Regions from separate parts of the Rhodococcus sp. NPDC076796 genome, predicted to be linked through region 1. Evidence: riboswitches for the same ligand, from Rfam matches in the RefSeq annotation. Region 1 holds a riboswitch; each other region holds the start of a gene.
What was found. A riboswitch is a leader RNA that binds a small molecule or an ion and turns the genes downstream of it on or off. The one in region 1 is predicted to bind cobalamin.
Positions count from the first base shown of each region.

Region 2: linked by a shared signal. The riboswitch ahead of AB0366_RS10195 (ABC transporter substrate-binding protein) and the one ahead of AB0366_RS09110 (ABC transporter substrate-binding protein) in region 1 are both predicted to bind cobalamin.
Region 3: linked by a shared signal. The riboswitch ahead of AB0366_RS12265 (magnesium chelatase subunit D family protein) and the one ahead of AB0366_RS09110 (ABC transporter substrate-binding protein) in region 1 are both predicted to bind cobalamin.

Region 1 covers NZ_JBFBMS010000002.1:796,168-806,563, reverse strand. Annotated here, with positions in the region: gene rfbA (glucose-1-phosphate thymidylyltransferase RfbA) at 1-856, opposite strand, end outside; gene rfbB (dTDP-glucose 4,6-dehydratase) at 1,082-2,086, shown strand; cobalamin riboswitch at 2,110-2,260, shown strand; gene AB0366_RS09110 (ABC transporter substrate-binding protein) at 2,361-3,332, shown strand; gene AB0366_RS09105 (iron ABC transporter permease) at 3,332-4,414, shown strand; gene AB0366_RS09100 (ABC transporter ATP-binding protein) at 4,414-5,181, shown strand; gene AB0366_RS09095 (hypothetical protein) at 5,178-5,870, shown strand; gene AB0366_RS09090 (glycosyltransferase family A protein) at 5,867-6,703, opposite strand; gene AB0366_RS09085 (GtrA family protein) at 6,700-7,167, opposite strand; gene AB0366_RS09080 (NAD(P)-dependent oxidoreductase) at 7,164-8,105, opposite strand; gene AB0366_RS09075 (glycosyltransferase) at 8,102-9,133, opposite strand; gene AB0366_RS09070 (hypothetical protein) at 9,148-10,396, opposite strand, start outside.
Region 2 covers NZ_JBFBMS010000002.1:1,013,692-1,024,087, forward strand. Annotated here, with positions in the region: gene AB0366_RS10170 (citrate:proton symporter) at 1-906, shown strand, start outside; gene AB0366_RS10175 (glyoxalase) at 908-1,276, opposite strand; gene AB0366_RS10180 (nuclear transport factor 2 family protein) at 1,337-1,807, shown strand; gene AB0366_RS10185 (ABC transporter ATP-binding protein) at 1,889-2,686, opposite strand; gene AB0366_RS10190 (iron chelate uptake ABC transporter family permease subunit) at 2,683-3,708, opposite strand; gene AB0366_RS10195 (ABC transporter substrate-binding protein) at 3,705-4,733, opposite strand; cobalamin riboswitch at 4,778-4,919, opposite strand; gene AB0366_RS10200 (MFS transporter) at 4,911-6,110, opposite strand; gene AB0366_RS10205 (substrate-binding domain-containing protein) at 6,158-7,222, shown strand; gene AB0366_RS10210 (bifunctional diguanylate cyclase/phosphodiesterase) at 7,316-8,701, shown strand; gene AB0366_RS10215 (TIGR03668 family PPOX class F420-dependent oxidoreductase) at 8,717-9,136, shown strand; gene AB0366_RS10220 (GNAT family protein) at 9,282-9,833, shown strand; gene AB0366_RS10225 (hypothetical protein) at 9,818-10,396, opposite strand, start outside.
Region 3 covers NZ_JBFBMS010000003.1:435,037-445,432, forward strand. Annotated here, with positions in the region: gene AB0366_RS12255 (cobyrinate a,c-diamide synthase) at 1-1,244, opposite strand, end outside; gene cobO (cob(I)yrinic acid a,c-diamide adenosyltransferase) at 1,238-1,858, opposite strand; gene AB0366_RS12265 (magnesium chelatase subunit D family protein) at 1,869-3,809, opposite strand; cobalamin riboswitch at 3,850-4,000, opposite strand; gene AB0366_RS12270 (GNAT family N-acetyltransferase) at 4,052-4,528, opposite strand; gene mqo (malate dehydrogenase (quinone)) at 4,540-6,108, opposite strand; gene AB0366_RS12280 (alpha/beta hydrolase) at 6,253-7,293, shown strand; gene mtr (mycothione reductase) at 7,290-8,675, shown strand; gene AB0366_RS12290 (alpha/beta hydrolase) at 8,682-9,248, opposite strand; gene AB0366_RS12295 (GntR family transcriptional regulator) at 9,355-9,717, shown strand; gene AB0366_RS12300 (ABC transporter ATP-binding protein) at 9,714-10,396, shown strand, end outside.

The sequences.
Region 1 (10,396 bases):
CGATCAGATCCAGCAGGTAGCGGCCGTACCCGGACTTGACGAGTGTCTCCGCGCGGACGCGCAGTTCGTCGTCGGTGATGAATCCGCGTCGCCACGCCACCTCTTCGGGGGACCCGATTTTCAATCCTTGGCGTTGCTCGATGGTCCGGACGTAGTTGGAGGCGTCGAGGAGGGAGTCGAAGGTGCCGGTGTCGAGCCAGGCAGTACCGCGCGGCAGGACTTCGACTTGGAGGCGGCCGGCCTCGAGGTAGTGACGGTTGACGTCGGTGATCTCGTACTCCCCGCGCGCGGACGGCTCGAGGTCGCGGGCGATGGCGATGACGTCGTTGTCGTAGAAGTACAGGCCCGGGACGGCGTAGTTCGATTTCGGGACGGCAGGTTTTTCTTCGAGGGAGATGGCTTTCCGGTTCGCATCGAATTCGATGACGCCGTAGGCGGTGGGGTCGGAGACCTCGTACGCGAATACTGCTCCGCCGTCGATGGTGTCGAAGCGGGACAGTTGGGTGCCCAGGCCGGGGCCGTAGAAGATGTTGTCGCCCAACACCAATGCCGCGGAGTCGGTGCCGATGTGCTCGGCCCCCAACACGAACGCTTGGGCGAGGCCGTTCGGCTCGTGTTGGACTTTGTAGGTCAGTTCGATGCCGAATTGGGAGCCGTCGCCGAGCAGGCGGGTGAATTGGTCTGCGTCCTGGGGTGTGGTGATGATGAGGATCTCGCGGATCCCGGCCAGGATCAGTGTCGAGAGCGGGTAGTAGATCATCGGTTTGTCGTAGACCGGGACCAGCTGCTTGCTGACGCCCATCGTGATCGGATGAAGACGCGAGCCCGTGCCGCCCGCCAGAATGATTCCCCGCATGACCGCGAAGTCTTCCAGACCCTCCGATCACCCGCTCGGTTGTGCTGTTCCAACGCGTACGGGATTCGAAGGGCAACTTTCACTCCACTCGAAGGTCTCATCGCCGGGAACCTCCCCGCTGGGGCGTCGAGTGGAGCATCCCGTGTAGCGACACCCTCACCGGAGTGGCCTGTGGACCAAGACATGAACAGCCCGCACGAGCCTCCGCCGGTAAAGTGCCTGTTCATGAGAATTCTCGTCACGGGTGGGGCCGGGTTCATCGGCGCGAACTTCGTACATCAGACCCTCGCGCAGCGCCCCGACTCCCAGGTCACCGTGCTCGACAAGCTCACCTACGCAGGCAACAAGGCCTCCCTCGACCCGGTGGCCGATCGCATCGACTTCGTCCACGGAGACATCGCCGACGCCGACCTCGTCGACCGCCTCGTGCGCGAGACGGATCTGGTCGTGCACTTCGCCGCCGAATCTCACAACGACAACTCGTTGACCGACCCGTGGCCGTTCGTACACACCAACGTCATCGGCACCACCACCCTGCTCAACGCGGTCCGCGAACACGACGTCCGCTACCACCACATCTCCACCGACGAGGTCTACGGCGATCTCGAACTCGACGACCCGGCGCGGTTCACCGAATCGACCCCGTACAACCCGTCGAGCCCGTACTCGTCGACCAAGGCCTCGAGTGATCTGCTGGTGCGTGCCTGGACCCGCTCGTTCGGCGTCCGGTCCACCATCTCGAACTGCTCGAACAACTACGGCCCGTACCAGCACGTTGAGAAGTTCATCCCGCGTCAGATCACCAACATCCTCAGCGGCTCCCGCCCCAAGCTCTACGGGGCAGGTCAGAATGTGCGCGACTGGATCCACGTCGACGATCACAACAGCGCCGTCTGGGCCATCATCGACGGCGGCCGCATCGGCGAGACCTACCTCATCGGAGCCGATGGCGAGGCGAACAATCGCACCGTCCTCGAAGCGATCCTCGAGGAAACCGGCAACGCACCCGACGCCTTCGATTTCGTCACCGACCGCCCCGGCCACGACCTGCGCTATGCCATCGACTCGACCAAGCTGCGTACCGAATTGGGTTGGACGCCAACCTATGTCGACTTCCGCGCCGGCCTGAAAGCCACCATCGACTGGTATCGCGACAACGAACAGTGGTGGCGACCGCAGAAAGACGCCACCGAGGCCGTCTACGCGGCGAAAGAGTCCGTACTGCCCTGACCGACACGGGAGGCGCGCTCACACGGGTTCGACACGGTGATGCATACTGCGAGGCGAACACAAGCAAGCCAGTCGCAATGGGGGAAGCCGGTCGAAATCCGGCGCTGACCCGCAACGGTGGGCCACCGACACAGGTGGCGAGCCCGATTACCCAGCGACCGGTGTGCGACACACCTATTCGTCGTGGTCTACGAATCGGCAGTCCTGCGCGTGGCTGCTTCGTGCTGCGCACCCGACTTTCATTTCGTGGCTCTGAGCTCGAAGTGAGGTCCTCATGTCACGCTCCGCCTACATCGCCGTTCTCTGCGCGGCTGTCCTGCTCGCCGGGTGCTCCCGCGGTGACGCCCCCGCCGATGCAGCGCAGACAGCATCGTTCGATCAGCCCGTCGAGGTGACGAACTGCGACATCGTGCAGCGGTTCGATGCCCCGCCTCAGCGCATCGTTTCGATGAACGACCACGTCACCGAGGTCCTCATCGAGATGGGCGTTGCGGATCGGATCGTCGGGATGGGGTATCGCAATGCCGTTCCGACACCGGAGACGGCCGACGAGTTCGCGTCGATAGACGGCCTCGCCGACGAGTATCCGACCAAGGAGCAGATCCTCGACCTGGCCCCGGATCTCGTCGTCGGCGGCATGCGCAGCGCGTTCGACGACAAGGAAGGTCGCTCGCGGGCGTCGTTCGCCGAGCTCGACATCCCGACGTTCCTGTTCTCCGAATATTGCGGCACAGGTCTCGCCGATATCGGCATGCTGGAGACGGACTACGCGCAACTGGGCGACATCCTGGGTGTGGCCGACGCGGCGCGGGGCATCACCGACGGCGTGATCAGCGGGCTCGCCGAGATCGACGACGCGCTCGCCGGCGTCGCCCCCGTATCCACGTTCTTCTACGACTCGGGCGAGAGCGAGCCCACGACAGTCGGGGGCGTGGGCGTCGGGCAACTCATTGCCGATCACGCCCGAGCCGAGAACATCTTCGTAGAGGGAGACCGGCCGTACGTGGGTACGACGTGGGAACTCGTCGGCGAACGGGCCCCCGAGGCCATCGTGGTCCTCGATTACGGCGACACGTCCGCGCAGGGCAAGATCGACTTCTTGAAGAGCCAGCCGATCATGGCGACGACGCCTGCCGTGCAACAAGACAACTTCGTGGTCGTTCCGCTCGACGACTTCTTCCAGAGTCCGCGGCTCGTCGGAAGCGCCGAGACCATTGCGCGCGCACTGCATCCCGATCGCTTCTGATGAGCGCGCTATTGGACAGACCCGCCGCCGTCGCAGTCCGGAGCACGCGATCGTCGCGCACCGGCTACGCCGTGATCCTGCTCCTGTCGTCGGCAGTGTTGCTGGCATCCATTGCGGCGGCCGTCTCGTTCGGGTCGGTGCGCATTCCGATCGGCGACGTGTGGGCCATCGTCGCTCACCGGCTCGTGCCAGGCGCGTTCGAATCGTGGTGGACCGAGGCGCGTGCGGCGATCGTCGTCGATTCGCGGCTCCCACGGTCGTTGACCGCCGCGGTGGTCGGTGCGTCCCTCGCACTCGCCGGCGGTGTCGCGCAGGCGGTTACGCGAAATCCGTTGGCCGATCCGTACCTGCTTGGCGTGTCCTCGGGTGCAGGTTTCGGTGTCGTAATGGTGATGACGCTCGGCATCGGCGCGGGTGCACTCGGCGCGTTCACCGTGCCTGCGGCCGCGTTCGTCGGTGCGCTGATCCCGCTGTTCCTGGCGCTCGCGATCGGCGGTCGATACCCACACTCGACGGCGATCGTCCTGGTCGGTGTCGCAGTGGGCAGTGTGTTCACCGCTCTCATCACTCTGACGCTGCTCGTGTTCGCGGACGAGCGAAGCCTGAGCGCTGTATTGCATTGGCTCGCCGGGGGTTTCGGTGATGCCCGCTGGTCGACTCTCGTGTTCCCCGTGCTGGCGTTGATCGGTGTGGGACTACTCGTCTCGATCAGCGCGCCCAGGATGGACCTGCTCAAAACAGGTGACGACGGAGCGGCCGCGCTGGGGATGAACGTACGCCGGTTCCGAATGTTGCAACTGCTGGCCATCTCCCTGCTGGCGGGTGCAGCGGTATCGGTCAGTGGCGGAATCGGATTCGTCGGCCTGCTGGTGCCGCACCTCGCCGGATACGTCGTCGGCTCCCGTGCGGTCAGGCTGCTGCCCGTGGCGGCGTTGTTCGGTGCGATAGCCCTCGTCGGCGCCGACACGCTCGCGCGCTCGATCACGCAGAGCACCGAGGTCCCGGTAGGAGTGATCACCGCGCTCGTCGGCGCACCGATCTTTGTGTTCATGCTGTATCGCCGCTACGCACGGGAGATCTGATGCGGCTGTCCGTGCGGGAGTTGTCCACGCGATTCGGGTCGCGAGAGGTACTGCGCAGTGTGAACTTCGACGTTGCTCCCGGTGAGGTGCTCGGTCTCGTCGGCCCGAACGGGTCCGGGAAGACGACAGCACTGCGGTGTTGCTATCGAGCTCTGACTCCCTCTGCCGGAACAGTTCTCGTCGACGGCGTCGATGCGCACACCATGAAGCGATCGGAGCTGTCGCGGACTGTCGGCGTCGGAACTCAGGAGCCGCAGGCATCGGTCGGTCTGACCGTCCGGGAATCCGTAGCGCTCGGCCGCGTGCCGCACCGCGGTTGGTTCGACCGCCCCACCTCGTCCGACGACGACATCGTCACCGCAAGTATGGACCGCGTCGATCTGCTCGCGTTGGAGAATCGCGACGTCGGGTCACTCTCCGGCGGTGAGCGGCAGCGGGTGTCCATCGCGCGCGCCCTGGCGCAGCGGCCGCAGATACTGTTGCTCGACGAGCCGACCAACCATCTCGACCTACGGCAGCAGTTGATCGTGATGAATGCGGTTCGCGACCTGGCCGCGGACGGGTTGGCCATCGTCGTGACCGTGCACGATCTGCGGCTGGCGGTGCAGTATTGCCACAGTCTGGCTGTCCTGGACGGTGGAGCCGTGGTGGCGTCGGGACCGACCACCGATGTTCTCGACGATCGGTTGCTCGCCGACGTGTTCGGCATTCGCGCGACCGTCCGTACAGGACCGCCGCCCGCCATCGACATTCACGGGTTGGCATGAACATCTACGCGCTTGCAGCGCAGCGAGTTCCGAGTGTGCAGCAGTACCTCGACGGGCCGTTCGATCTCTGTGCGACGGTCATGCTCGACGGCGAGTGGTTGCGGGCGCGAGTCGACGACACCGGCCGCCGGTGGCAGTGCACCGACGCGCGAGTCAACGGGACTCTGTGGTGGTATTCGGCCAGCTCGACGATCGCGTTCGTTGCCATCGCCGCAGCGATGGTCACGGGTGAGTCGGCAGATCCACGACTGGATGGTGCGCGTTGCTTCCTGCGGCCGGACGGATACCTGGGCGGAACGGTGTCGGACAGAGTTATCGAGGTCTCGGCATTGCCCGAGGCATTGACCGAGACGTTCACCGGCATCGTCGACGCGTTGGCGGCGGCCTCGGGGGCGCGCAGGCAAGCGCTGTGGGCAATCGCCTCGGATTCGATCGCCAATCGAAGCGTGGATGTGGCTGTGGCGCTGGGTGATCAGGTGCTAGGCAGCGACTTCGCAGCATGGCTGATCGGGGAGATGGCCGCTACGCTTCCGAAGCCGCGCTTCGTCGACGTCGGTGGACGACGCTTCACGCAACGTTGCTCGTGCTGCCTACTCTACGAGACGGGCGGAGCAGACAAGTGCACCAGCTGCCCGCGTCGATCGCCGTCGGACAGGTTGCGGGGTCTCGAGGCCGCCGCGCGACACTAGCTACTGCGCGACATCCGATGGCGCAGCAGCAGATACACCGCGCGACGCATGAACGACGTCATCAGCGCCTTGGCGTTGCCGATGCGAACATCGTTGTCGGACAACAGGCTCGGGTCACTGGCCTGCAACGAGCGGTGGAAGTCCGCGGCCTGACGTGCCTGCTGTGTCGCCAGTTCCACGCTCCACTGCCCCGAGTTGATGCGGAACGACGCCAATGGCTCTGGGATGGCCACGATGTCGCCGCGAAGGGCGACGGCAATGAAGGTGGCCTGGTCGATCAGGTAGGGATGACTGTTGTCCCACAGTCCGATTTCGCGGAGTTCCGCGAGCTTCATCATGACGCCGCCGGGTTCGCCGAAGATGTTGGCACCGGCCCGAACTGCGGTTCGGGCGGCGACTCGGCCCGAGACCGTGCCGTGGAGTCCGCCGAGCCCGCGGGCGGCGATGACGGTCTTGCCGTAGGCGTCGATCAGCGTCCGCTGCGAGGCGACCAGAACGGCGGACGGGTTGTCGTCGAATGCCTGTACCTGGATGGCCAACGCGGTGGGCGCGATGGTGTCGTCGCCGCACACGAGTTTGATCAATTCTCCCGTGGCCTCGGCGGTCACGCGATTCCAGTTGGCTTGCGCGCCGCCGCCGGTCGGGGTGGTCAGGAGGCGGATCCGTGGGTCGTCGTACTTCTGTGCGACGGCGAGTGTTCCGTCGGTCGACGAATGGTCGGCGATGACCAGCTCGAAGTCCGTGAACGTCTGGGCGAGAATCGAATCGATGGTCTCGGCCAGATACTCGGCGTTGTTGTACGCGGGAACGACTACGGAAACACGGGGCGTCATGATGTGGGGGCCTGGCTCTTTCTGCGAAACGAGAAGTCGCGGTAGCCGAAGAAGCTGACGACTGCCATCACTGCTGTGACGACCAATTGTGAAGGAATGGGCGGGAAGTGGAAGACGGACACGGCGATCGTCATCAGCGAGATGTTGGCGACGAACGCGCCGAAGTTCACGACGAAGAACCGCATCAGGTCGCGTAGGAAGTGCCCCCGCACACGGAACACCAGGTACCGGTACATCGCGAACGCGCACAGCACGTTGCAGAGATAGCCGAGCACGATCGCGGCGTGGTAGCCGTACTGCTCACCGATCAACAACTGCCACAGGATGAACCATGCAGTACCCAATGCGGTGTTGACGCCGCCGACGAGCAGGAACGCGATCTTCTGATTCTTGACGATGCGCATCAGCGGCCCCGGCGCGCCGTTCATGCCTGCCGGGGGAGTAGGGGTTTGTGGTTCGGTCATCGACCGGCCCCCAATGCCTGACGCGTCGCGAACAGGGTGGAGGCGATGCCTGCGGGCAACGTTCGGTGCGTTCGGCGATCGATCTGCGGCCAGACCGTCGACCGAAGCCGTAGATCGCGACCTTGGAACACCGCGAGTGGGGACGCCGCCAGCACCACGTTCGGTCGACGGCGGAACACCGTCCGGCACGCTCCGAGGATCGAGCCGATGGTGACGGCCTCACCGGAGGCGAAGATCTTGATCGTCGGCGAGAGTCGTTGCGTGGCAGACATGGCGAGGGTGTCGGCGACCATCTCGGCCGCGTCGGACACGTACAGGTAGTCGCGCAACGTGTCCATCGGCACGTAGATGGAGACGGGGGAGGCCATGAGGTATCCGCGGCACAGGTGCGAGATGAGGCCCTGCGGTTTGGCGAGGTTCTGCCCTGGCCCGTAGAGGTTCGCGAACCGGCCGATGGCCACGTTGATGCCGGTGCGTTCACCGAACTCGGTCGCGATGGCCTCGGACTGCAGCTTGGCGAAGCCGTAGTCGCCCAACGGAACCGGGTTCGTTCCCTCGTGATGCGGGGCCCCGGTCGCGCCCGCGTAGACGCCTCCGGCGGATGAGGCGAGGAACACGGTTCCGGTGCCCGCGCGGTCGGCGGCGACAGCCTCGATGCGCGCCAAGACGGTTCGGATCAGGCCGTTCTCTTCGGCGAACTGCGCTGCGCTGGTTCCGTTCACACCCGCGCCCGCGGCCCAGATCACGTTCCACGTACCGTCGGCGAAAGAGTCGAAGAATTCCGAACAGCGCTGCAGCAGGGCCTGTTCGGCAGAGGCTGTGTCCGCCCACGGGATGGTGCTGGTGTGCACCCGATGTCCGCGACGTCCGGCCTCCCTGGTCACCGCAGCGCCGAGTAGTCCGCCGCTGCCGACGATCCACGTGTGCGTCGCGGTCACGCCGGCGGTGCAGGTTCGGTCGATGGCTCAGTACGACCGAGCGGGCCGTTCCCCGGATCGGTGACGATCAGGTACGGCGGCTTGCCCATGGCGGTCTTGACGTTGACGCCCACGTACTCGGCCACCACCCCGAGGGAGAACAGTGTTGCCCCGAAGCCGAACAACAGAATCACCATCGTCGACGCCCAGCCCTGCACCTCGGATCCTGGATCGAACGCGAAGTACGACACCAGCACGTAGGCCACCAGAATCAGGCCGAGTACCGCGAAGGCGATGCCTATGAAGCTGACCAGCCGCAGGCCCTTGGTGCCGCTCGAGAGCACCATCCGCCAGAAGTGCGAGAGCAAGGTGCGCAGTCGGTAGCCCGATCGACGGTCCACCTCTTCGCGCAGCGCCACCGGGCTGGTCGTGACGTCGCCCGCTATCCACCCGAGCGCGATGTCCAGGTACGCCTCGGAACCGGCGTAGGCGGCGACGGAGCGACCGACCTCACCGAGCACCAGGCGATAGCTCTGATAGTCGACGGTGTTGTCCCCGGCCAGGGCCTTGGCGATCAACCATTTCGCGCCGCGAGAGGCGGTATTGCGCCACAGTCCATGCGGTGCGACATTGGTCGGCTTGGCGTAGACGACGGTGGACTGCTGGTCGAGGGCGGTGTCGAGCATGCCGCCGATGGCCGCCGGGTCGTGCTGGCCGTCCTCGTCCATCGTGACGATCCATTCGCCGCCGCTCGACGCCATGCCGGCGAGGGTGGCGGGGTGCTGACCGAAATTGCGGCTCAGCCATACACCGCGAACGAAGGTATGCGCAGCGGTCAGCCGCCTGATCACCGCAGCGGAATCGTCGGGTCCGTGATCGAAGACGAGCAGAACTTCCTCGACGATCATCGGACGCCCGACGGGGGTATGTGTCACCTGCGTCAACGGAAGAATCTCGTCCATCAACGCGCTGAGGGTCCGCTCACCTTGGTAGACCGGCACCACGATCGAGATGCGGTGCGGATCAGCAGCAGCAGCAGCGTCGGACATCACGAGGTCTGAGCCTAACTGCTCTTGGCGTCACCATCGAACTCCGGCGCGGCAGGGCTTCTGCGTCGTCGCACATCGAGCACCACCAGACCGACCAGCAGCATCACCCCGCCCGCCATCGCGGCCAGTCCGAGTCGTTCGCCCGGCGGCCGGAAGGTGATGTGCAGATCTGCGTTCTCGGTGCCGGGCGGCAGGTCGACGTAGAGGAAGATGTCGGCCAACCCCTTCGTCTGCAGCTCTTCACCGTTCAGCGTCGCGGTGTAGCCGGGCCAGGCCAGACGCGAGAACACGACGCTGCCACCGTTCGGTGCGCTGACGTCGACGTGCTCCGAGTCCGCATCGGACGATCGGGGTTCTGCTGAGGCGTTCACGGTCGCGACGACGCGTCCCGACGTGGCGGGAATCAACCCGTCGACGCGTTCGAGGACGTAGATCTGGCGAGCGGACTCGGGCGTGGGAGCGGTCACCCACTGCCAGCCTGCGGGTGCGGGCCGGGAGTTCGCGAGCGGATACTGGTTCTTCTGCAGCACGATGCGGTCGAGTTGCATCAGGTCGGCATAGGTCCGGCCGGTGTACGGCTCGATTTCGAAGACTCGCTGGAAGGCGTCCGTGCAGGTCGATCCCTCGTGCTCGAAGCACAGCAGGTTGGCGAAGTCGAGATAGCCGACGGGGGTGTAGGCGTTGACGTAGTCCAGGCCCATGATCTTGGCGGAGTTGCCGTACACCTGGGAGTGCCAGGGCAGCCGGGGGTCGTCGGGTTCGTCGGCTTCGGTCTCGGTGAGTGCGCGGCTGCCGAGCTGCAGCGTCGCGCCCTGCCACTGCGGGAACTCGGCCTTGGCCTCGGATTGGGACGCCGGCAGCCACCACTTGGCGAACGGCGGTTCGTAGGTGGCCACCTGGTACATCGCGACCGGCGCGATGGTCACCAACAGCAGTGCCGCGGTGGCGCGAGTGGAGAAACGGTGGGCCAACAGCAGCGCGAGTGCTCCGACGAGCAGGATCACCAGCGCAGCGAGCACGTGGCGGCCGAAGATCTCCGGGCCCGACGAACCGGCGCGCAGCAGCAGCACCAGCGTCAGCAGACCGGCAGCGAGCAGCCGGGGCCGCAGCTTGTCGAGAGTTCCGTACCGGCTGATCAGAGTGACCACGAGAATCAGCGCGACGAGGGCGACGAACGGCAGGATGCGGGCGGGCCAGCGGATCGGCCCGATGTCGCTGGGACCTGCGGTGAAGATCAGGGCGAACGCCAACATGATCAGTGGG
Region 2 (10,396 bases), 220 kb from region 1:
GTGATCGCCACGATCGCGACGATGGCTCTCGGGACCATATCCGGTACAACTCCGTGGGGTGGCGCTGCGACCCGAGCGATCAGCGTGCTGCAGATCGACGCCACGGAGTACTTCGTACACATGCTGCCGGCAATGCTGCTGATGTCTGCGGCGATCGTCGGACTCGCGTATCTGTTGGGTCGACGCGCGCGCAAGAACATCACTCCGGAACGCATCGCCGAGGTCAGTGCGCACGTGTCGTCCGGCGGTCACGAAGATTCCTCGGACGGCACCCTGCGCACCAAAGCCACCTGGCGAACCTGGGTCAACGCAGCTCTCACCGTCACGTTGCTGGTGCTGCTGGTGCTGGGAGTTGCAGACCTGCTGGTGTTGTTCATGCTCGGCTTCATCATCGTGCTCGTCGTCAACCACCCCAAACCCTCCGATCAAGGAGAGGTGATCCGAGCCCACGCTGCCAACGCCGTTCCCGTCGTCATATTGGTCCTCGGAGCCGGCGTGTTCACCGGCATCCTCACCGAGACCGGTATGACCACCGCCATGGCCGACGCGCTGATCTCGCTGATTCCGGACGGTGCCGAAGGCATGATCCCTGCCGCAGCCGCGCTGATCGGCATACCGCTGAGCTTCTTCATGGCCAACGACGCCTACTTTTTCGGGATCGTGCCCGTACTCGCGGAATCGGCTGCGCAATACTCCATACCACCCGAAGAGATGGCGCGTGCTGCAGTGATCGGCCAGATGGCCCACTCGATCGGGCCGGCGTCGGCACCGTTGTGGGTTCTCCTCGGCTTGGTCCGCGCATCACTGGGCGACTTCCAGCGCTTCGCATTCCTGTGGGTGCTGGCCGCGTCGCTGATGTACGTCGTCTTCGCGATACTGACCGGAGCCATCTCCGTGGGTCTGTGATCTATTGTGCTGCTACGAATTCGATGCGATTGCCCACTCCATCGCGGGTATGGAACCGTCGTCGACCCGGGATCTCCTCGGGGTCGGCCCAATTCACTGGGTAACCGGCAGACGTCAATGCTGCGGCCGTGGTGTCGACATCGACGGCGAAGGCCGGGTGCGCCTTCACTGCCGGACGAAAGTCGTCCTCGATGCCAATATGCACCTCACCATCAGGACCGCCCACACCCGGCACCCGAAACCAACAGCCGCCGCGGACAGCCAGCAGCGGCGGCTTCGGGATCTCCTCCCAGCCCAGGGCTCCTGAGTAGAACTCCCGCTCGAGATCCTCTCCGCCCGCCGGACACGCGACCTGCACATGATGAATCATCGACCGAACGTACCGCCGACTCGATTGACACGCCGGTGAACGGTAGGCAAACGTATGGGCATGCAACTGAGATTTCTGGCCGGTATCTCGACGGCCTTCGCATTCAAGCTCCTGCTGATGCGAGCGCTGACACTCAAGCTGCAGCGAGACATCGAAGCACTGAACAACGGCAACTACCGTCCGCTACTGTCGTCCTTCCACCGCGACGCTGTGCTGAAGTTCGCCGAGGGAGACAGCCGCTGGTCGGGCACCCACCGCGGCCGCGCAGCCATCGAAAGATTCTTCCAGGACTTCGTCGCCGCCGGCATCAAAGGCCAGATCACCGAAATCTACAGCGGCGGCGCACCCTGGCGAATGACCCTGCTCGCGCGGTTCGACGACCGAGCCCACGCAGCCGACGGCACCCAGATCTACAACAACCGCACCGTGCTCCTGGTCCGCACGAGCTGGGGGAAAATCATCTCGCAGGAAGACTTCTTCGAGGACACCACTCGCATCGACGCATTCGAGAAGAAACTGCGGCAACTCTAGATCCCGCGCCGGCCCCGGCGTGACACTGTGCGTTCCGCCGGTACTCAATGTGACGTTCAGTGGCCTTTTCGGGGGTCAATGTCACATCGAGTGGACTCCAGGGGCTCCAGGGTCGGAAGGGGTGGGGCGGCGATAGGTCACCTGTGGGTAGTTGTCGGCATTAGTCACGCTGGCGTGCACGTTGTATACCGAGCGCACCAGGTCTTCGGTGATTACTTCGTTCGGGGTTCCCGATGCCACGATGGCGCCGTTGTTCAGGACGATGATGCGGTTGCAGAACATGGCGGCGAGGTTGAGGTCGTGGAGTGCGATGTAGCTGCTCAGTGGCAGGCCTGCGACGAGGGTGAGGATGTCGAGTTGGTGTTGGATGTCGAGGTGATTGGTCGGCTCGTCGAGCAGTAGTTCGGTGGGTTGTTGGGCGAGAGCGCGGGCGATCTGGACTCGTTGACGCTCACCGCCGGAGAGGGTGTGCCATCGTCGCCCGGCTTTCGATGCCATGGCGGTGTCGGTGAGTGCCTGCGCTATCGCGGCGTCGTCGTCGGATGCGTCGCCGCCGAGGATGCCGTGATGTGGGATGCGGCCGAGGCGGACGACGTCTCGGACGCTGATGTCGACGTCGGTGTCGGAGTGCTGATCGACCATTGCCACGCGTCTGGCGATGCGGCGTCGACGCAATGTTCGCAGGTTGTCTCCATCGAGCAGCACGTCGCCGCTGTCGGGGGCGACGATGCCGGCGAGGATGCGCAGCAGCGAGGATTTACCCGAGCCGTTGGGGCCGATCAGGCCGATGGTCTCGCCGGGTTCCGGCTCGAAGCTGATGCCGTCGAGGATCGGGTGTCCACCGCGGGTCCATCGAATGTCTTTGGCGTGCAGTGTCATCGAGATCTCCTGAGCCGAAAGAGAATCAGTGCGAAGGCCGGCACGCCGATGAGTGCCGTGACCACTCCGACAGGAATTTCCTGCGGTGCGAACACCGTTCGGGCGATGGTGTCGACCCAGACCATGAAGATTGCGCCCATCACGACCGTCGTCGGGAGCAGTCTTCGGTGGCGCGCGCCGACGAGGAAGCGGGCGGCATGCGGAAGTACCAGGCCTACGAATCCGATGGCTCCGGCGGCACTGACGAGGGCGGCGGTGATCAGTGCGGTGATGACCAGCAACAGGATTCGCACATATTTCACCGGAACGCCGAGGGATGCGGCCGCGTCGTGCCCGAAGGTGAAGGCATCGAGGGCAGAGGTGTTGAACAGGCACAACACCATTCCCAGCAGTGCCACGGCCCCGCACAGTGCCACGTCTGTCCAGTCGGCGCCGCTCAGGGAGCCGAGCAGCCAGAACAGCACTCCCCGGGTTTGTTCGGCATCGGCCGAGGAGATGACGATGAACGACGTCAGAGCCGAGAACAGTTGTGTACCTGCCACTCCCGCGAGCACGACGCGGTCGTTGCCGCCGCCCGCACCTGCGGCGAGCAGCATCACCAGCACGAACGACAGCAGCGCTCCGGCGAACGCTCCGGTGGACAGCGACAGTGCGCCGCCACCGACGCCGAGCACTGCGACGACGACGGCACCGGTGGATGCGCCCGACGAGATACCCAGCACGAACGGGTCGGCCAGGGGATTGCGCAGCAGCGATTGCATGATGGCTCCGCACAGCGCGAGGCCAGCACCGCAGATGGCGGCGAGCAGCGTTCGCGGCAATCGCAACTGCCAGACGATACCGTCCTCGATGCGGCTCACTCCGGCCGAGCCGATCCCGATGTGCCCCAGTATCACTCGATACACATCGGATACCGACACGCTGGCCGGGCCGATCGTCACGGCCACGCCGATCGAGAGCACCAACACCACGAAGCCACCGAGAAGAAGCGGGATCAACAACCCGCGATCGGTCCGGCTCATGGGGTGGTCAGTCCCCAATTCTGCAGAGCCGCAGCAACTTTTTCGACCCCGTCGATCGTGCGGATCGACGGATTGAGGTCGGCGCCGTTGACGACGATGTACCGCTTGTCCTCGACGGCGGTGAGGCGGCTCGTGACGGGGTTCGATTCCAGGAAGCCGATCTTGCTGTCGAGAGCATCACCAGCGATGCTCCGGCGGCTCAGATCGGCGAGCACGAGTGCGGTGGGATCGCGATCGAGAACACTCTCCCAATTGACCTGTGGCCATTCGTCGGTGGTGTCGGCGTAGATGTTCTGGGCACCGACCGATCCGGTGATGATGCCCGACGATCCACAGCATCCGGCCATGTACGGGGTGTCGGTGTCGGCGAACCAGTACGCCAGCGTCACACCCGAGGCGTCGACGGCTCCCGAAGCCTTCGCGAAGCGATCCTGCAGCTCGCCGACGAAGCGTTCGCCGCGATCACGCACGTCGAAGATGGCTGCGAGGTCGCGAATCTCCTGGTAGACGGTCTCGATCTCGAGCGGTGCTGTGCGCGCGCCGTCGGAGTTGACGCTGTCGTCGGTCTTGCCGTTGCAGTCGGTGGGAGAGAGGTAGCTCGGCACACCGAGCTGCTCCAGCTGATCCCTGTCGGCGACGCCTCCCGGCCCGAGGGTGCCGCCGAACGACGCGGAAACGAAGTCGGGCTCGGCGTCCAACAGGACCTCCAGGGAAGGTTTGTTGTCCGCCAACCTGGGGACCTTCGCGTTCTCCGATTCGAGGTTCGCACGAACGGGATCGGTCCAGGTTGCGGTGCCGACCATGCGGTCGGCGAGACCGAGGGAGAGAAGGATTTCCGTCGAACTCTGATTCAACGAGACCGCACGTTGCGGTGGGGCGTCGACCACGACGTCGCGGCCGCAATTGTCGATGGTCAGTGGGTAGTTTCCGGTGGTCGGGGTGGCCGCGTCGGTCGTCGCCGTGGACGAACAGCCGGCAAGAACAAGGATCGAAACAGCGCCTAGTACGGCGAGAGTGGTGCGCATCGTGAAGAGCTTCCTGCTGAGGGCTCGTGTCGCGGAGCCGCGGATGGAGGTGAATCACGACGTCCGAGCATTCGGACTTCGAGCTCTCGCTCGTCACCGTTGCGCGCCAGCTCCGGAATTGCACCGGATTCCCTCGTTCGTCGCGTGCTGACCCTATCGTGCGGGATACATCGAAGGTCAGCGCGCCGCTGCTGTCACCGGCTCCTGCGCATAGCTGCGCGGAAAAGTTCTGCGCGCCAACATGACCACGGCCAGCGCTGCGGCGACCAGAGCCGTTGCAGCAGCGGTGACGGCCACGATGCCGCTGAGGTCGATCACCACACCGCCCACCAGAGCGCCCGTCGCGATCGCCAACTGGAAGGCAACGACATAGATCGCCGACGCCTTGTCCGCATCGGCCGGGGCCGCCCTGACCACTGCCGATTGAATACATACCGGGAGGGTGGTGAATGCCAGCCCCCACAAGGCGATCGCACCGACGGCGAACACGGCCCAGCTTCCCGGCGCTCCGCTCAGGGTGCACCAGAGAACTGCCACCGCAGCGGTCACTGCGCCCAGAGCGGCGATGGTCGAGTGCCGGGGCCACCGGTCGTAGGTTCTGCCGATCACCCAGATGCCGATCACGCCGAACAGTCCGTACAGCATCAACATCAGGGTCAGGGTGGTGCCCGCGGATCCGATGGCACGGTCGACGATCACCGAGAAGTAGGTGTACGCGGCGAAGTGACCGAGGACGGCCAGAAACGTCACGCCGCACAGAACGGCCAGGGAGCCGTCGAGCACCCGCGGTGTCTTTTTCGTCTCCGAAGTCGCCCGGGTGACCGGTAATGCCGGGAGGACGAAGTACAGTGCCACCGCAATTGCTGCGGCGACGACGCCGAGAATCGTTGCTGCCGTGCGCCATCCGAACCACTGACCCAGGGCGGCAGTGAGTGGGTTGCCGGCGACCAGTGCCAGCGAGGTACCGGCGTACACCGTGGCGATGGCCTTGCCCTGTTTACCGGGCAGCGCGAGCGAGGCCGCGACGGGCGCGACGACGGCCCAGAAGACTCCGTGCGTTGCCGCGCACAGCATTCGGGAGATCACCAACATCGGATAGCCGACGGATACCGCCGAGAGGAGTTGCGAGAGTGCCAATGCGGCAACGGTGATGACGACGACGCGCCGTCGGGGCCATTCGCGTACGAACCGGATCAACGGCATCGTCATCACGGCGACGCCGTACGCGTAGAAGGTCAGCAGGAGACCCACGGCGGATTCGCCGACACCGAGGTCCCCGGATATCTCGGGGAGCAACCCCACAGGCAGCGTTTCGGCCGTGACGTAGATGAATGCGGCTGCGGCGAGCACCAGCAGCTTCGGGAGCGGCGACGACATGCTGTGTATCGTTACACACTGTTCGTGGAGCGCGCTACAGTGGGCCGGTGAACACTCGGGTGACCATGGCTGACGTCGCAGCGTCCGCAGGCGTGTCCACCATGAGCGTCTCCTACACCTACAACCGACCGAGCCGGGTATCGGCCGCCACCCGCGATCGCGTGCACGAGGCGGCAGCCACCCTCGGGTACACCGGTCCCAACCGCACGGCGCGGTCGCTGCGTAGTGGCAGGCACGACAGCATCGGGGTCGTCCTCGGCGAGAAGCTCACCTACGCCTTCGAGGATCCCCAGGCTCGACGCTTTCTGTCCGGGATCGCCGAAGCGTGTCTCGACGCCGACACCGCGTTGGTGATGCTGCCGAACCTGCACCGCGACACCGACAACGCACGCATCCGAGACGCACAGGTCGACGGGTACGTCGTGTGGACCACCGAGATCGACGACCCCCTGCTCGACGTGCTCGTCGACACCGGCCGCCCGGCGTGCATCCAGGGTGGGCCCGACCACCCCGGCCTGAACTGGATCGCCATCGACGACAGAGCGGCAGCCGACGCGGTGGCCACCGCGGCGTTGAACAGCCGATCTCGACCTGCCGTCGTCGCTCTCAGACCCGATACCCGACGCGAATCGACGATCGTGCGTGGCGCGGACGCGTCGGACATCTCGATGCCGGTGACCCGAGCGCGGCTCGAGGGCTACCGAGACGCCTGCCTGCGATTCGGGATCGACTGGTCGACGGTACCGACACTGTTCACCACCAACAACGCCCGCGCCGAAGGCGAGCGAGCAGCGCGAGTGTTGTTGCAGGACAATGCTATCGACACACTGCTCGTGATGAGCGACGAACTCGCACTAGGGGTGCTCGACGCTGCGGCCGCAGCCGGAATCGACGTTCCGGGTCGACTGGCCGTCACCGGGTGGGACGACTCCCCCGCCGCAGCCGACGCCGGGTTGACCACCGTTGCGCAGTCGCTGTTCGATCAGGGCCGGTCGGCGGCCCGGTGGGTGCTCGGACTGAGCGACACTGTGGACGACGCGATCTGGAGCGTCGAAGAACGAACATCGACTGGACGCACAAACGGCCCACAAACCAAGGACACCGTGATCTAATAGTCCTAAAAAAGGGGATGTTCCCTGTTTATAGCGCTGAAGCAGACTCTTCGGCTAGTATCACCCTTGGCTGTCCGGCCATGAGGGGGAACAGTGAGCCGAGAGCACGACGCGCCGCCCCGTCATGTCGCCGCAGTTTCAGGAACCGCTGCCGTAAATGGAACCGCTGCCCAACGCGACGCGCTGACCGGCCTGCCGAACCGCAACGAGATTCTTGCCCTCATCACCGCCGAACTCGACGGCCGCACTCCGGACCGCCAGTTCAGCGTCCTGCTGGTCGACATCGACGGATTCCGAGAATTCAACGACGCCCTCGGCCCCGCCCAGGGCGATGACCTGCTGTGCATGGTCGCCGACCGCCTCCTCGCGTCCACCCGCCCCGGCGATACCATCGGCCGTCTCACCGGCGACGAGTTCGTCGTCATCGCACGGGGCTGCCACTCCATAGCCGCACGCGCCTTGGCTGCCGGATTCGCGAGCATCTTCGAGCCCGCCTTCGAGCTCGGCGGCCGCCAACTCACCCTCACCGCCAGTGTCGGAGTCGCCTCCAGCACCGACACCGACATCAGCGCCACCCAACTGGTCCACAACGCCACCGCAGCCATGCACGCCGCCAAGGCCGTCGGACGCAACGAACACCACGTCTTCACCGACGAGCTGCACCACACCAACCGCACCCGACTCGAACTCATCGAACGGCTGCGCGGCATCGCCATGGTCGAGCGCGAACTGACGATGGTCTACCAACCCATCGTGGAACTCGCGACAGGAACGGTCGTCGGGGCCGAAGCACTCATCCGATGGAACCACCCCGAACTCGGCCTGCTGATGCCCGACACCTTCATCCCCCTCGCCGAGGACGCCGACCTCATCGTCCCACTGAGCATGTGGATACTCGCCGAGGTCGCGCACACGATCGCCGACTGGCAGACCCGCAACATCCACCTGCAAGTGGGCGTCAACATCAGCCCCGCCCACTTCGCCACAGGAACCCTCGCTACCGACGTGATCGACACTGTCGACACCTACGGCATCGAACCCGGACGGCTCGCCCTCGAACTCTCCGAATCACAGACACTCCACGACCTCGACGCCGTCCACTACCAACTCCGCGACGTCCAACGCCACGGCGTCCTCATCGCCATCGACGACTTCGGCTCCGGCTTCTCCTCCCTCGAACGACTCGCCACTCTCCCCGTCGACACCCTCAAGATCGACAAATCCCTCACCCAACACCTCGACAGCGACAACCTGCACCGACGACGCGCCATGACCACACTCTGCAGCGCCCTCGTCGACGTCACCACCACCCTCGGCAAAGACACCGTCATCGAGGGAATCGAGACACCCGAACAACTCCAGATCTGCACCGACATGGGCGTAACCTTCGGCCAAGGACACCTACTCGGACGCCCCATGCCCGTTGCGGCACTCGAACAATTCATCACCCGACACAGCACCCACAGCGAATCCGCATAACCCGAGGAACCGAACGTGAAGATCGACAACGAAGTCCAACGCTTCACCGACGCACCCCGAGCCCAACTCTCCACCATCAACCCCGACGGCACACCGCACCTGGTACCCATCGTGTTCGCCGTCGCCCCCACCGGCGACCGCATCTACACCGCCATCGACTGGAAACCCAAAACAACCCGAAAACTCCAGCGACTCGACAACATCCGCGCCGACCCCGCCGTCAGCCTCATCGTCGACCACTACACCGACGACTGGTCCCAACTCTGGTGGATCCGCGCCGACGGAAACGCCCACATCGTCGACACCTCCAGCGCCGAAGGCACATCGGCCACCGACGCCCTGGTCGCGAAATACGTTCAATACAAAAACAACAGACCCGAGGGTCCGGTGATCATCATCGACAAACTGTCCTGGAGATCCTGGTCGGCTTCCTGACCCCGCCCCCTGCCCCCGTTGTCCACTCAATGTGACCTTCAGTGACCTTTTCGCCCGTCAATGGCACATCGAGTGGACTGCGGGCGGGTGAAAGTGCAGTGAAATTCGTTGGCACATCGAGTGCCCTGTTGACACACTGCTGACCATGCTCGACGTGCCTCCCGATCGGATTGTCACCGACCGCCTTGTCATTCGTCGCGAATCGGCCGACGATGCCGTTGCCATTGCCGATGTGATCGACCGCAATCTCGTTCGCCTTGTGCCATGGATGGGGTGGGCGAACGAAGAAGCAACACAGCCGTCGGCTCAACTCGCTCGTATCGCCGAGGCCGTCGAGCAGTGGGACGCCGGGGAGATGTTCGATTACGGAATTTTCGACCTCGAAGGCGGTGCGTTTCTGGGCAAGATCGGGATGCATCGCCGAATCGGCCCGCACGGAATCGAATTGGGTTACTGGCTCGACGCCCAGGCCGAGGGACGTGGTGTGATCAGCGAGGCCGTCGCTGCCCTCATACAGGAGGCCTTGAAGCTGGACGGGATCATCCGAGTCGAAATTCATTGTGATGCAGCGAATCTCAGAAGTCAGGCCGTACCCGGGAGGCTTGGCTTCGTTCTTGACAGGATCGAGCATCAACCGATCGCAGCTGCGTCCGAGACCGGCGAGCACATGGTCTGGGTATATCAGCCCGACCGGTGATATGCCTGATCCGATCGCGGTCGGACAGTGACGTTCGGTCGCGGTCGCGCCTTGGCCTGCTCGTAACGCGCGCGAAGGTCGGACAGTACGCGTTCCGGATCGTCCCGGATATCGCTCGGCAGATGCGTCACCACGATGAGGCCGGCGTTCTGCGCTCGTTCACGACGCGCCACAGTCGCCCTGTGCGCCGCGGGCGAGAGGTGGTATTCCAGCGAATCGATCTCCCAATCCAATGCGACGTCGTCGAGCCAATTGTCGGCGATCAGCAGGAACTTGCCCTGTTCGTCGTGGACGACCACGTTGTGTTGCATCGGCGGAAGTCCGCTGCGCGCGTACAGCTTCTGGGCCTGGGCCTCTGCGACGGAATGCGCGCCGGCCGCCAACTCTCGTAGCACCCGTCGCGGCATCGCCGTCCCTCGTGTACTGCCGGCGTCGAGCTCTTTCATGATCGCATCCACGGTGGCCGCGCCTCGCTGCACGACACTGGCAATCAGCGCCATGCACTGCTCGGCATTCTTCATCCGCCGAACTGCATCGCACAAGCACCGAACGATCGGGGCGAC
Region 3 (10,396 bases), on a different contig from region 1:
CCGAATCGGGTCGTTCCTGCAGGCTCCACTCCCACGACGAGCTTCGTGCGGTGGAACTCGTGGCCGGTGACGCGGGTGCCTGCGTCGAACAGAGTGGACGATTCGAGGGCAACCGCATCGCGATATCCCAGAGTGAGGGTGTTCCCGAATTCCGCGTCCACGTCGACGACCCCCGCCATGGCATGACCGTCCAATCGCCTTGCCAGATACAGCAATCCGGCGCACTCGGCATGGATCGGCAAGCCCTGGGCTGCCGCTGCTCGAATGTCGGCGAGCAGTAGTTCGTTCGCCGACAGTGCGGCCGCATGTTCCTCCGGGAATCCGCCGGGGAGAACGACTCCTGCTGTGCCGGGCGGCAATCCGTCACGCAGCGGGTCGAACACGGCGACGTCGGCCCCGGCTGCACGGAGCAGTTCGACGTGTTCGGTGTAGCCGAAGGTGAATGCGGGGCCACCGGCCACCGCGATCACAGGCGATCCCTCGGAAGTACGTACCTCGTTCTCCGGGGACCACTGCGGCGCTGTCACCGACGATCGAGCCAGCGCGCTCACTGCCTCGATGTCGACGAACCGGGAGACGAGAGCGCTCATCGCCTCCACGGCATCGGTTGCGGCACCACCGTGTTCGACTGCGGTGATCAACCCCAGATGCCGTGACGGGACCACCAGTTCGCTCATGCGCGGCAACGCGCCGAGTACCGGAACACCCACCCGTTCGCAGGCTTGACGCAGCACGTCCTCGTGCCGCTGACTGCCGACGCGATTGAGAATCACACCGCCGATGCGGACGCTGGCGTCGAACGTCGAGAACCCGTGCAGCACAGCGGCAAGCGACTGACTGTGGCCGCGGGCGTCGACCACCAGGATCACCGGGGCACCGAGCATGGCGGCCACCCGCGCGGTCGATCCCTCGGCGGAGGCCTCCCCAGGGCCGGTCATGTCGATCTTGCCGTCGAACAGTCCCATGACGCCCTCGACGACCGCGATGTCGCAGCCCCGACTGCCGTGTCGGAACAAGGGCCCGATGCGGTCGGCACCGACCATCACCGCGTCGAGGTTGCGGCCGGGGAGCCCGGCCGCGAGCGAGTGATATCCGGGGTCGATGTAGTCCGGACCCACCTTGAACGATGCGACGGTGCGGCCGGCGCTGCGCAGCGCGCCCATCAGCCCGGTCGCCACCGTCGTCTTTCCACTACCCGACGCGGGGGCCGCGATCACCACTGCGGGACACGACGCGCTCACCATTCGATGCCTCGCTGACCCTTGCGTCCCGCGTCCATCGGATGCTTTACCTTGGCCATCTCGGTGACCAGATCTGCAGCCTCGATCAGTTCACGGGGTGCGTCGCGTCCGGTGATGACGACGTGCTGGCTTCCCGGTCGGTGGGTCAGGACGTCGACCACCTCGGCGACGTCGACCCACCCCCACTTGAGTGGGTAGGTGAACTCGTCCAGCACATAGAAACGGTGCGACTGCTGCTCGATTCGCCGGGCGATCTCCTGCCAGCCCTGCGCCGCGGCCTCGGCGTGGTCGACGTCGCTGCCCTTCTTGCGAGTCCACGACCACCCCTCGCCCATCTTGTGCCATTCGACGGCTCCGCCGACCCCGGTGCTCTCGTGCAGTTCGCCGAGTGTGCGAAACGCCGCTTCCTCGCCGACCTTCCACTTGGCACTCTTGACGAACTGGAACACGCCGACGTCGAAACCCTGATTCCAGGCCCGCAACGCCATTCCGAATGCGGCCGTCGATTTCCCCTTGCCCGGTCCGGTGTGCACGGCGAGCACGGGCAGGTTGCGGCGCTGACGCGTCGTGAGGCCGTCCTGCGGAACGGTTCCGGGAGCCGGTACACCCTGAGGCATCGCGTACCCCCTACGCCGCTGCGCGAACGACGGCGGCGACCTGTTCGGCCGACAGATCCGCGAGCGCCACGTAACCGCCGCCGAGGCACGCCGCGAAATCGGCCGCGAGTCCGAGGCGGACCATTCCCGATTCGCAGTCGACGACGACGGAGGCGATCTTGTCCGACGCGATGCGCCGGGCGGCGATGCGCGCTCGGCCGACGGGATCGGTACCGCCGGTGGCCCGTCCGTCGGTCAGCGCAACCACCAACGCGCGGCGCAACGGATCTCGAACACGCTCTCGCAGAACGAGTTCACGTGCCTGCAGAAAGCCCTGCGCCAGTGGAGATCTGCCGCCCGTCTTCATCTTCCGCAGCCGCGTCACGGCCACATCCACCGACGACGTCGGCGGCAACACCGTCTCGGCTTCCGTGCCGCGCACAGTGATGACGGCGACCTTGTCGCGGCGCTGATACGCATCGCGCAGCAGCGACAGCACCGCACCGGTCACCGCGGACAATCGATCTCGCGCAGCCATCGAACCCGAGGCGTCGACGACGAAGACGATCAGGTTGCCCTCGCGCCCCTCCTTGATCGCGCCCCGCAGATCCGCAGGCGCGAGCTTCAACCGGCCGGACGTGCGGCCGCGGACGACCTGCTGCTCGGCCGCGGCGAACAGGGTGCCCACCAGGTGCAGACCCTTGCCTGCCTCGACGGTGGGCCGTACCGACCGTCCGTGCGAGGACCGTGACCGTGATCGTCGGCCGGGCGCGCCCTCGCCCACTCCGGGAACCTCGAGCAACCGCGCTCTGAACTGTGCACCCGGAGTGCCTGCCTGCTTCTCGCTGCCGGTACCCGAGGACGGCGGTGGTTGCTTCGACTCGTCGCGCGAATCGGAGGACGGTGAATCGGAGGGCGGGGACTGGGAGTCATCGTCGGGGGCCTCGGGCTCGGGCGCTCCCCCGCCGCCGTCGGGGTCGGGCTCCGGATCGGGTTGTTGCTCGGCCTGTTCGGCGGCGTCCCGCATGGCCTCGTCCAACTGCTTGTCGTCGATGCCCGGCTCGTCGAAGGGATCGCGCCGACGCCGGTGCGGCAGAGCCAGTTCGGCGGCAATCCGCACGTCCTCCTCGGCCACCTCGCTCGCGCCTCGCCAGGCGGCGTGGGCGGACGCGGTACGAGCCAGCACCAGATCGGCGCGCATACCGTCGACGTCGAAGGACGCACACAGCGCGGCGATACGCCGAAGTTCCTTGTCGCTCAACACCACATCGTCGAGAATCTTCCGGGCGGCCAGAATCTGCTCGGCCACGGCGATGTCGTCGTTGCGGAATTCGGCGGCGAACGCGTGCGGATCACGCTCGTAGTTCATCCGGCGGCGGACGACGTTCATTCGGACGTCCACGTCCCGCGAAGCCGTCACCTCCACAGCCAGACCGAACCGGTCGAGCAGCTGCGGGCGAAGCTCACCCTCCTCGGGATTCATCGTGCCGACGAGCACGAATTGCGCAGGGTGAGAATGAGATACACCGTCACGCTCGACGTGCACCCGGCCCATTGCGGCCGCGTCGAGCAGCACGTCGACCAGATGATCGTGCAGCAGGTTCACTTCGTCGACGTAGAGAACACCACGGTGCGCGGCCGCGAGGAGACCGGGTTGAAACGCACGTTCGCCGTCGCGCAGAACCTTCTCGAGGTCGATGGATCCCACCACTCGGTCCTCGGTTGCCCCCACCGGGAGTTCGACGAGCTTCGCCGGGCGCGAGCCGTCCTCGTCCTCCACGGCGGGCAGCAGGGTCGCGAGTGCGCGCACCACCGTCGATTTCGCGGTGCCCTTCTCTCCTCGCACCAGTACACCGCCGATACCGGGGTGCACAGCGCACAGAATCAACGACAACCTCAGTTGATCCTGACCGACGATCGCACTGAACGGATATCCCGGTTCGGGAACACTCCCACTTCGCTGCACAGCCAATTCCCTTCGTGCCCGGAGTTCCGCGCCGGACGTTCGGTCGAGATACGCGAAGCCGGGCGGCGATCTGGCTGACAGGGAAATCTCCTGATCGAAGATTCTCCTGAACACAGTGGCGGGACCGCGCCTGATTGACACAGGACTTCTCCGCGACCGACTTCGAACGGAACACTACCGCCGAACGAACGAATGCCACACACGGTGTGGACCGGGTGTGGCATTCGTTCGTCCAGTACTACGAAAGGTCAGGCCTCGCTCCAGGCGGTGCCGCCGCCCCGCCGCATCGGGGTGTGCGGAATACCGTCCTCGAGAACTTCCTCGCCGTCGGGCAGGAACCCGTGCTTGGCGTACATGTCGACGAGGTAGCTCTGAGCGTTGATCCGGCACGGGGCAGAGCCGACCTCGGCAAGCGCGGCCCGCAGAATTCGCGTGGTGTGGCCCTGTCCCCTGGCCGAACGCTGCGTGCAGAGCCGGCCGATACGGAACGCCTTCTCGCCGTCGTCGTGCTCCTCGAGCAAGCGGAGTGTGCACACTACTTCGCCGTCCCGTTCGAGCCAGAAGTGCCGTGTCTCGGTCAGCAGGTCACGCCCGTCCAACTCCGGGTACGCACACGCCTGCTCGACCACGAACACCTCGACACGCAGCTTCAACAGGTCGTACAACGTGCTGTTGGACAGGTCTAGTGCCCATGATCGTTTGAGAGCTGCTGCTTGCGTATTCATACCTTTTGCTATCACACACCCGTGGGCTGTGCGAGCTCACGCGTGTTTTCGAGTTCCAGTGTCTTCGACGTCCAGCCCCAGACCTCGTCGAACAACGAGCTGTTCTGCGCCAGCTTGACCCCGAGCGAGGGGACCATTTCCTTGAGCTTGGGCTGCCACGCGTCGTACTTGTCTCCGAAGCAACGCTGCAGCACGTCCAGCATGGCCGGAACAGCAGTGGAGGCACCGGGCGAGGCACCGAGCAGTCCCGCGATCGTGCCGTCCGCAGCGTTGACCACGGCGGTGCCGAATTCGAGCACCCCGCCGCGACCCTTCTTACGGATCACCTGGACGCGCTGACCCGCGGTGACGAGCTCCCAGTTCTCGCCGAGCACCGAGGGCGCGAACTCGCGCAGCGTCTCGACACGATCCGCCTGCGACTGAGCCAACTCACTGACCAGGTACTTGACGAGTCCGAGTTCGGTCACGCCGACTCCGAGCATCGACATCAGGTTGCCGGGCTTGACCGAGCTGGGCAGGTCGGTGATCTTGCCCTGCTTGAGGAACTTGGGCGACCAACCGGCGTACGGGCCGAACAGCAGACCCTGCTGGCCGTTGATCACGCGGGTGTCGAGGTGCGGCACCGACATCGGCGGAGCTCCGACCGACGCCTTGCCGTACACCTTGGCCGAATGCTGCTCGATCAGGGCCGGATCGGTGCACCGCAACCACTCGCCGCTGACCGGGAAGCCGCCGAATCCCTTGATCTCCGCGATCCCGGACTTCTGCAGCAGGTGCAGTGCGCCGCCGCCTGCACCGACGAACACGAACTTGGCGTTGACGGTCTTCTTCGCGCCGGTGCGCTGGTTGGCGACCTTGACGTCCCAGGTGCCGTCGGACTGCTTGGTGATGTTGCGCACATCGTGGCCGAAGTGCACGGTGCCGCCCGCGGACGACAGGTAGTTCAGCAGCTGCTTGGTGAGTGCGCCGAAATCGACGTCGGTGCCCTCCTGGCTCCAGTTCAGCGCCACCGGATCCGAGAAGTCACGGCCCTTGGCCATCAACGGCAGTCGCGCCGAGAACTCGTCCTTGGAGTCGATGTACTCCATGCCTGCGAACAGTGGGTTGCCCACGAGCGCCTCGTACCGAGCCCGGAGGTACTTCGCGTTCTCGGCCCCGTGCACGAAGCTCACGTGCGGAATGGGGTTGATGAAGTTCTTGGCGTCGGAGAGAACACCGGTCTCGATGCCGTGGGCCCAGAACTGACGCGACACCTGGAACTGCTCGTTGACGTTGAGCGCCTTGGCGATATCGACGCTGCCGTCCTTGTTCTGCGGCGTGTAGTTCAGCTCGCACAGTGCCGAGTGACCGGTGCCCGCGTTGTTCCACGCGTCGCTGCTCTCGGCCGCGGCCGCGTCGAGCCGCTCGTAGACGTCGATCGACCAGTTCGGCTCGAGCTGACGGAGCAGCGCACCGAGGGTGGCGCTCATGATTCCGGCACCGACCAGAACGACGTCGGTCTTGATCCGCTTACCCTGCTCATCTTTGGACACTGGAGAATCGACTTCCTTGTCTGTCGAGATCTCGGCCGGTGGCGGCATCGACCGAAGAACTCTGCTGTAGAGGGGCTACTCACCCGGTGCGGTCAGGTTACTAGCTGGGCCTACCCCATCGGACACCACGTCAACCCGGTCTCGATTGTGCTCCTCGGACGCCGTCCGCGGCGCCCACTACAGTTGTGATCTGTGACTACCTGGGTGCCCGATGTCCTCGGCGACGGCTACGAACAGACGACCATTCCACTCGGTGACGATCCGGACGGCGAGGGGCAGGTCGAGGCCACTCTCGTGCGGTATCAACCGTCGGGCGCTGCGAACTTCGAGCGCGCGGTGATCTACGTCCACGGTTTCACCGACTACTTCTTCCAGCGACACATCGCCGAGCACTTCGCGGAGAAGGGATACGCGTTCTACGCGCTGGACCTGCGTAAATGCGGACGCTCGCGCCGTGAGGGTCAGACCGCGCACTTCGTGACGGATCTGGGGATGTACGACACCGAGCTCAACGAGGCTCTCGCCCTGGTCCGCGCCGAACGCGCCGACGCCCCGGTGCTGCTCATGGCGCACTCGACGGGCGGGCTCGTACTGCCGCTCTGGCTGAACCGCCTCAACCGCCGAGAAGGCGGGTCCGCAGGCCTCGGCCTGGCAGGCGTGGTGCTCAACAGCCCGTGGTTCGACCTGCAGGGTCCGCCCGCCATTCGCAGCGTCGGCACCGCAGCGATCGACGTCATCGGCCGATTCCGGTCCAAGGCGCAGGTCCCCGGCGGCGGCCTCGACACCTACGGTCTGTCGCTCGCTGCGTCCGAGAAAGGCGAATGGGACTACGACCTCGACTGGAAGCCACTCGCCGGCTTCCCCATCACCTTCGGCTGGATCCGCGCCGTCCGCCACGGTCACGCCGAACTCCATCGCGGCCTCGACATCGGCATCCCCGCACTGATTCTGCGCTCGAAAGTGACGCACTTCTCACGCCGGTACAGCTCCGCCGTCGACGCCGCAGATGCCGTACTGGACGTTCGCCAGATCGCCCGCTGGGCCGGCTGCCTGGGTGACCGCACCACGATCGTGCCCATCGAGGGGGCCCGCCACGACGTCTTCCTGTCCACCGAGGCCCCACGAGCGCGGGCCTTCGAGGAAATGGACGAGTGGATCGACTGGTTGCATCGAAGCGAGAGCTCCGACCACGCGTCGGGCAAGGACCACACCGAGAGCGGGCACATTTCATGACCGAGCATTTCGACGTCGCGATCATCGGCTCCGGATCCGGCAACTCCATCGCCGATTCGCGCTTCGAGGACAAGAAGATCGCCCTGCTCGAAGAGAACTCGACCTTCGGCGGCACCTGCCTCAACGTCGGCTGCATTCCCACGAAGATGTTCGTCTACGCAGCCGAAGTCGCGCGGACGGTGCGTGATTCCGCGAAATACGGTGTCGACGCCCATGTGGACGCGGTGCGCTGGCCGGACATCGTCGACCGCGTCTTCGGCCGCATCGACCCCATCTCGGAGGGCGGCAAGCGTTACCGCGCCGAGGGCAGCCCCAATGTCACCCTGTTCGAGGGGCATGCCACCTTCGTCGGCCCGCGCACGATCGATACCGGCACGGGCACCGTCATCACCGCCGACCAGATCGTCATCGCTGCCGGATCCCGACCGGTGGTGCCGCAGTCCTTCGCCGATTCGGGCGTGAAGTACCACACCAACGGCGACGTGATGCGTCTGCGCGAGCTGCCCGAGCATCTGGTGATTCTCGGATCCGGTTACATCGCAGCGGAATTCGCGCACGTGTTCTCCGCCCTCGGCTCCAAGGTGTCGATCGTCGCCCGCAAGGACACCTTGCTCCGCGCGCTGGACGCCGACATCTCGCAGCGGTTCACCGATCTCGCCCGCGCCAAGTGGGACGTCCATCTCGACTCCGGTGAGACCCGGCCCGTGACCGACGGCACACTGCACGGAGTCGAACTGGCCGACGGCACCAAAGTCGTCGGCGACGCCTTCCTCATCGCTGTGGGCCGTGAGCCGAACGGTGACCGTCTCGGTCTGGACACGGCAGGCATCGACATGGACGACGAGGGACGCATCGTGGTGGACGAGTTCGGCCGCACCACCGCCGAGGGCGTGTTCGCTCTCGGCGACGTCTCGTCGCCCTACCAGCTCAAGCATGTGGCCAACCAGGAAGCACGAGTGGTTCAGCACAACCTGCTGCACGACGCGTGGCGCGGGGACACCGCCGCACTGCGCACCAACGACCACCGATTCGTTCCCGCGGCGGTGTTCACCGATCCGCAGATCGCCGAGGTGGGCATGACCGAGGATCAAGCCCGTGACGCGGGCCTGGACATCACCGTCAAGGTCCAGAACTACGGGGATGTCGCCTACGGCTGGGCGATGGAGGACAGCGAAGGTCTGTGCAAGATCATCGCCGAGAAGGTCACCGGGAAGATCCTCGGCGCGCACATCATCGGCGCTCAGGCACCGACCCTGATTCAGCCCCTCATCCAGGCGATGAGCTTCGGCCTGTCCGCCCAGGACATGGCCCGTGGCCAGTACTGGATTCACCCCGGCCTGCCCGAGGTTGTCGAGAACGCTCTGCTGGGACTCGACCTGTAGTTCCGGTCACCAGGGGCTGGTGCGGAGCACAATTTCCGTTGCCAGCGCGGCCGGCTCGTCGGCGACGACATTAGCGGCGCCGTCGAGCTGGACCACGCGGAAGTCCGAGTAGACGAACCGACCGCTCGCGTCGGCGGATGCGCGGCCCAGTGAGGAGCCGACGACCAGTGTCGTCGGCAACTCGACCGGGGGGCAGTCCGCGGCGCGCACGGTGCCCTGCTCGTCGGCGATCGCGGGGTGGCAACGGTTCACCGCGATCAGGCTGGCGAAGCGACCGAAGGTCTTGGCAGCCAGCGTCCAGGCCGACTCCGCACCCGCGCCGCTGCCGACGAGATGCACCCACGACAGCTTCAGCTCGTCCAGAACCGTCAGGATCGCGTCGTCGCTGACACCGTCGATGCTTTCCAGCGCAACGGTTTTCAGATCCGAATTGTGCAGCCGTTCACTGACGGCGTCGTACACATCCACCGGATCGCCTGCATCGGGAAGCAAGAGAACGGCGTGCCTGCTGTCCGGGCCTGCGACCCGCACCGAACATTGCCCACCCGCAGCACTCACATGCGTGAACTCCATGGGGACGACGGTACTGCCTCTTGCGCCGACCCCACATCGGTTCTATGGTTAGTTACATGAGTAATGAACCAACGAGGCGACCAACCTCGACGCATCGGCGGTGGTTCTGATGGACGAGGGCAGGCCGATCTTCCTGCAGATCGCCGAGATGGTCGAGAACTCCATCATCGACGGCTCCCTGGCAGAGGAAGAGCAGGTCCCCTCGACCAACGAACTGGCCGCGTTCCATCGAATCAACCCGGCCACCGCAGGCAAGGGACTCGCCAAGCTCGTCGCCGACGGCGTCGTCTACAAGAAACGAGGAATCGGAATGTTCGTCACCACAGGCGCTCGCGACGCTCTTCGATTCCGTCGCCGCGACCTCTTCGCTCGCCAGTACATCGACCCGCTCGTCACCGAGGCACGCAAGCTCGGCATGACCGTCGACGAACTCAAGACAATGCTCGACAACTGGGAGGCAGCGCGATGAGCATCCATGAATTCGATCCGACCGGCGAAGGTGTCCGCGTGGTCGCGTCGGCCCATCACCTGACCAAGAAGTTCGGCTCGTTCACCGCTGTCGACGACGTGAGCTTCGAGATCGAACAGAACAAGATCTACGGCTTTCTCGGCCGCAACGGCGCAGGCAAGACCACCGTCATGCAGATGATGACCGCGCAGATGCGCCAGAGCGCGGGCGAGGTCTCGATATTCGGGCACCATCCGTGGGAGAACCCGTTTCCACTGAGTCACGTGTGCTTCGTCAAGGAGAGCCAGAAGTACCCCGACGACTTGAAGGTCAAGCACGCCGTTTCGCATGCCTCGCACATTCTTCCGCACTGGGACAACGACTTCGCCGCCGAGTTGCTGCGCGACTTCGACCTGCCCCTCGGTCGCAAGATCAAGAAGCTCTCCCGCGGAATGACGTCGGCTCTGGGCATCGTCATCGGACTCGCATCTCGGGCACCGCTGACCTTATTCGACGAGCCGTATCTCGGACTGGACGCAGTCTCCCGACACCTGTTCTACGACAGATTGCTGGCCGACTACTCCGAAAATCCCAGGACGGTGATCCTGTCCACCCATCTCATCGACGAGGTCAGCGATCTGATCGAACACGTGATTCTCATCGACAAGGGAAAGATTCTGCTCGACGCCGACTCGGACGA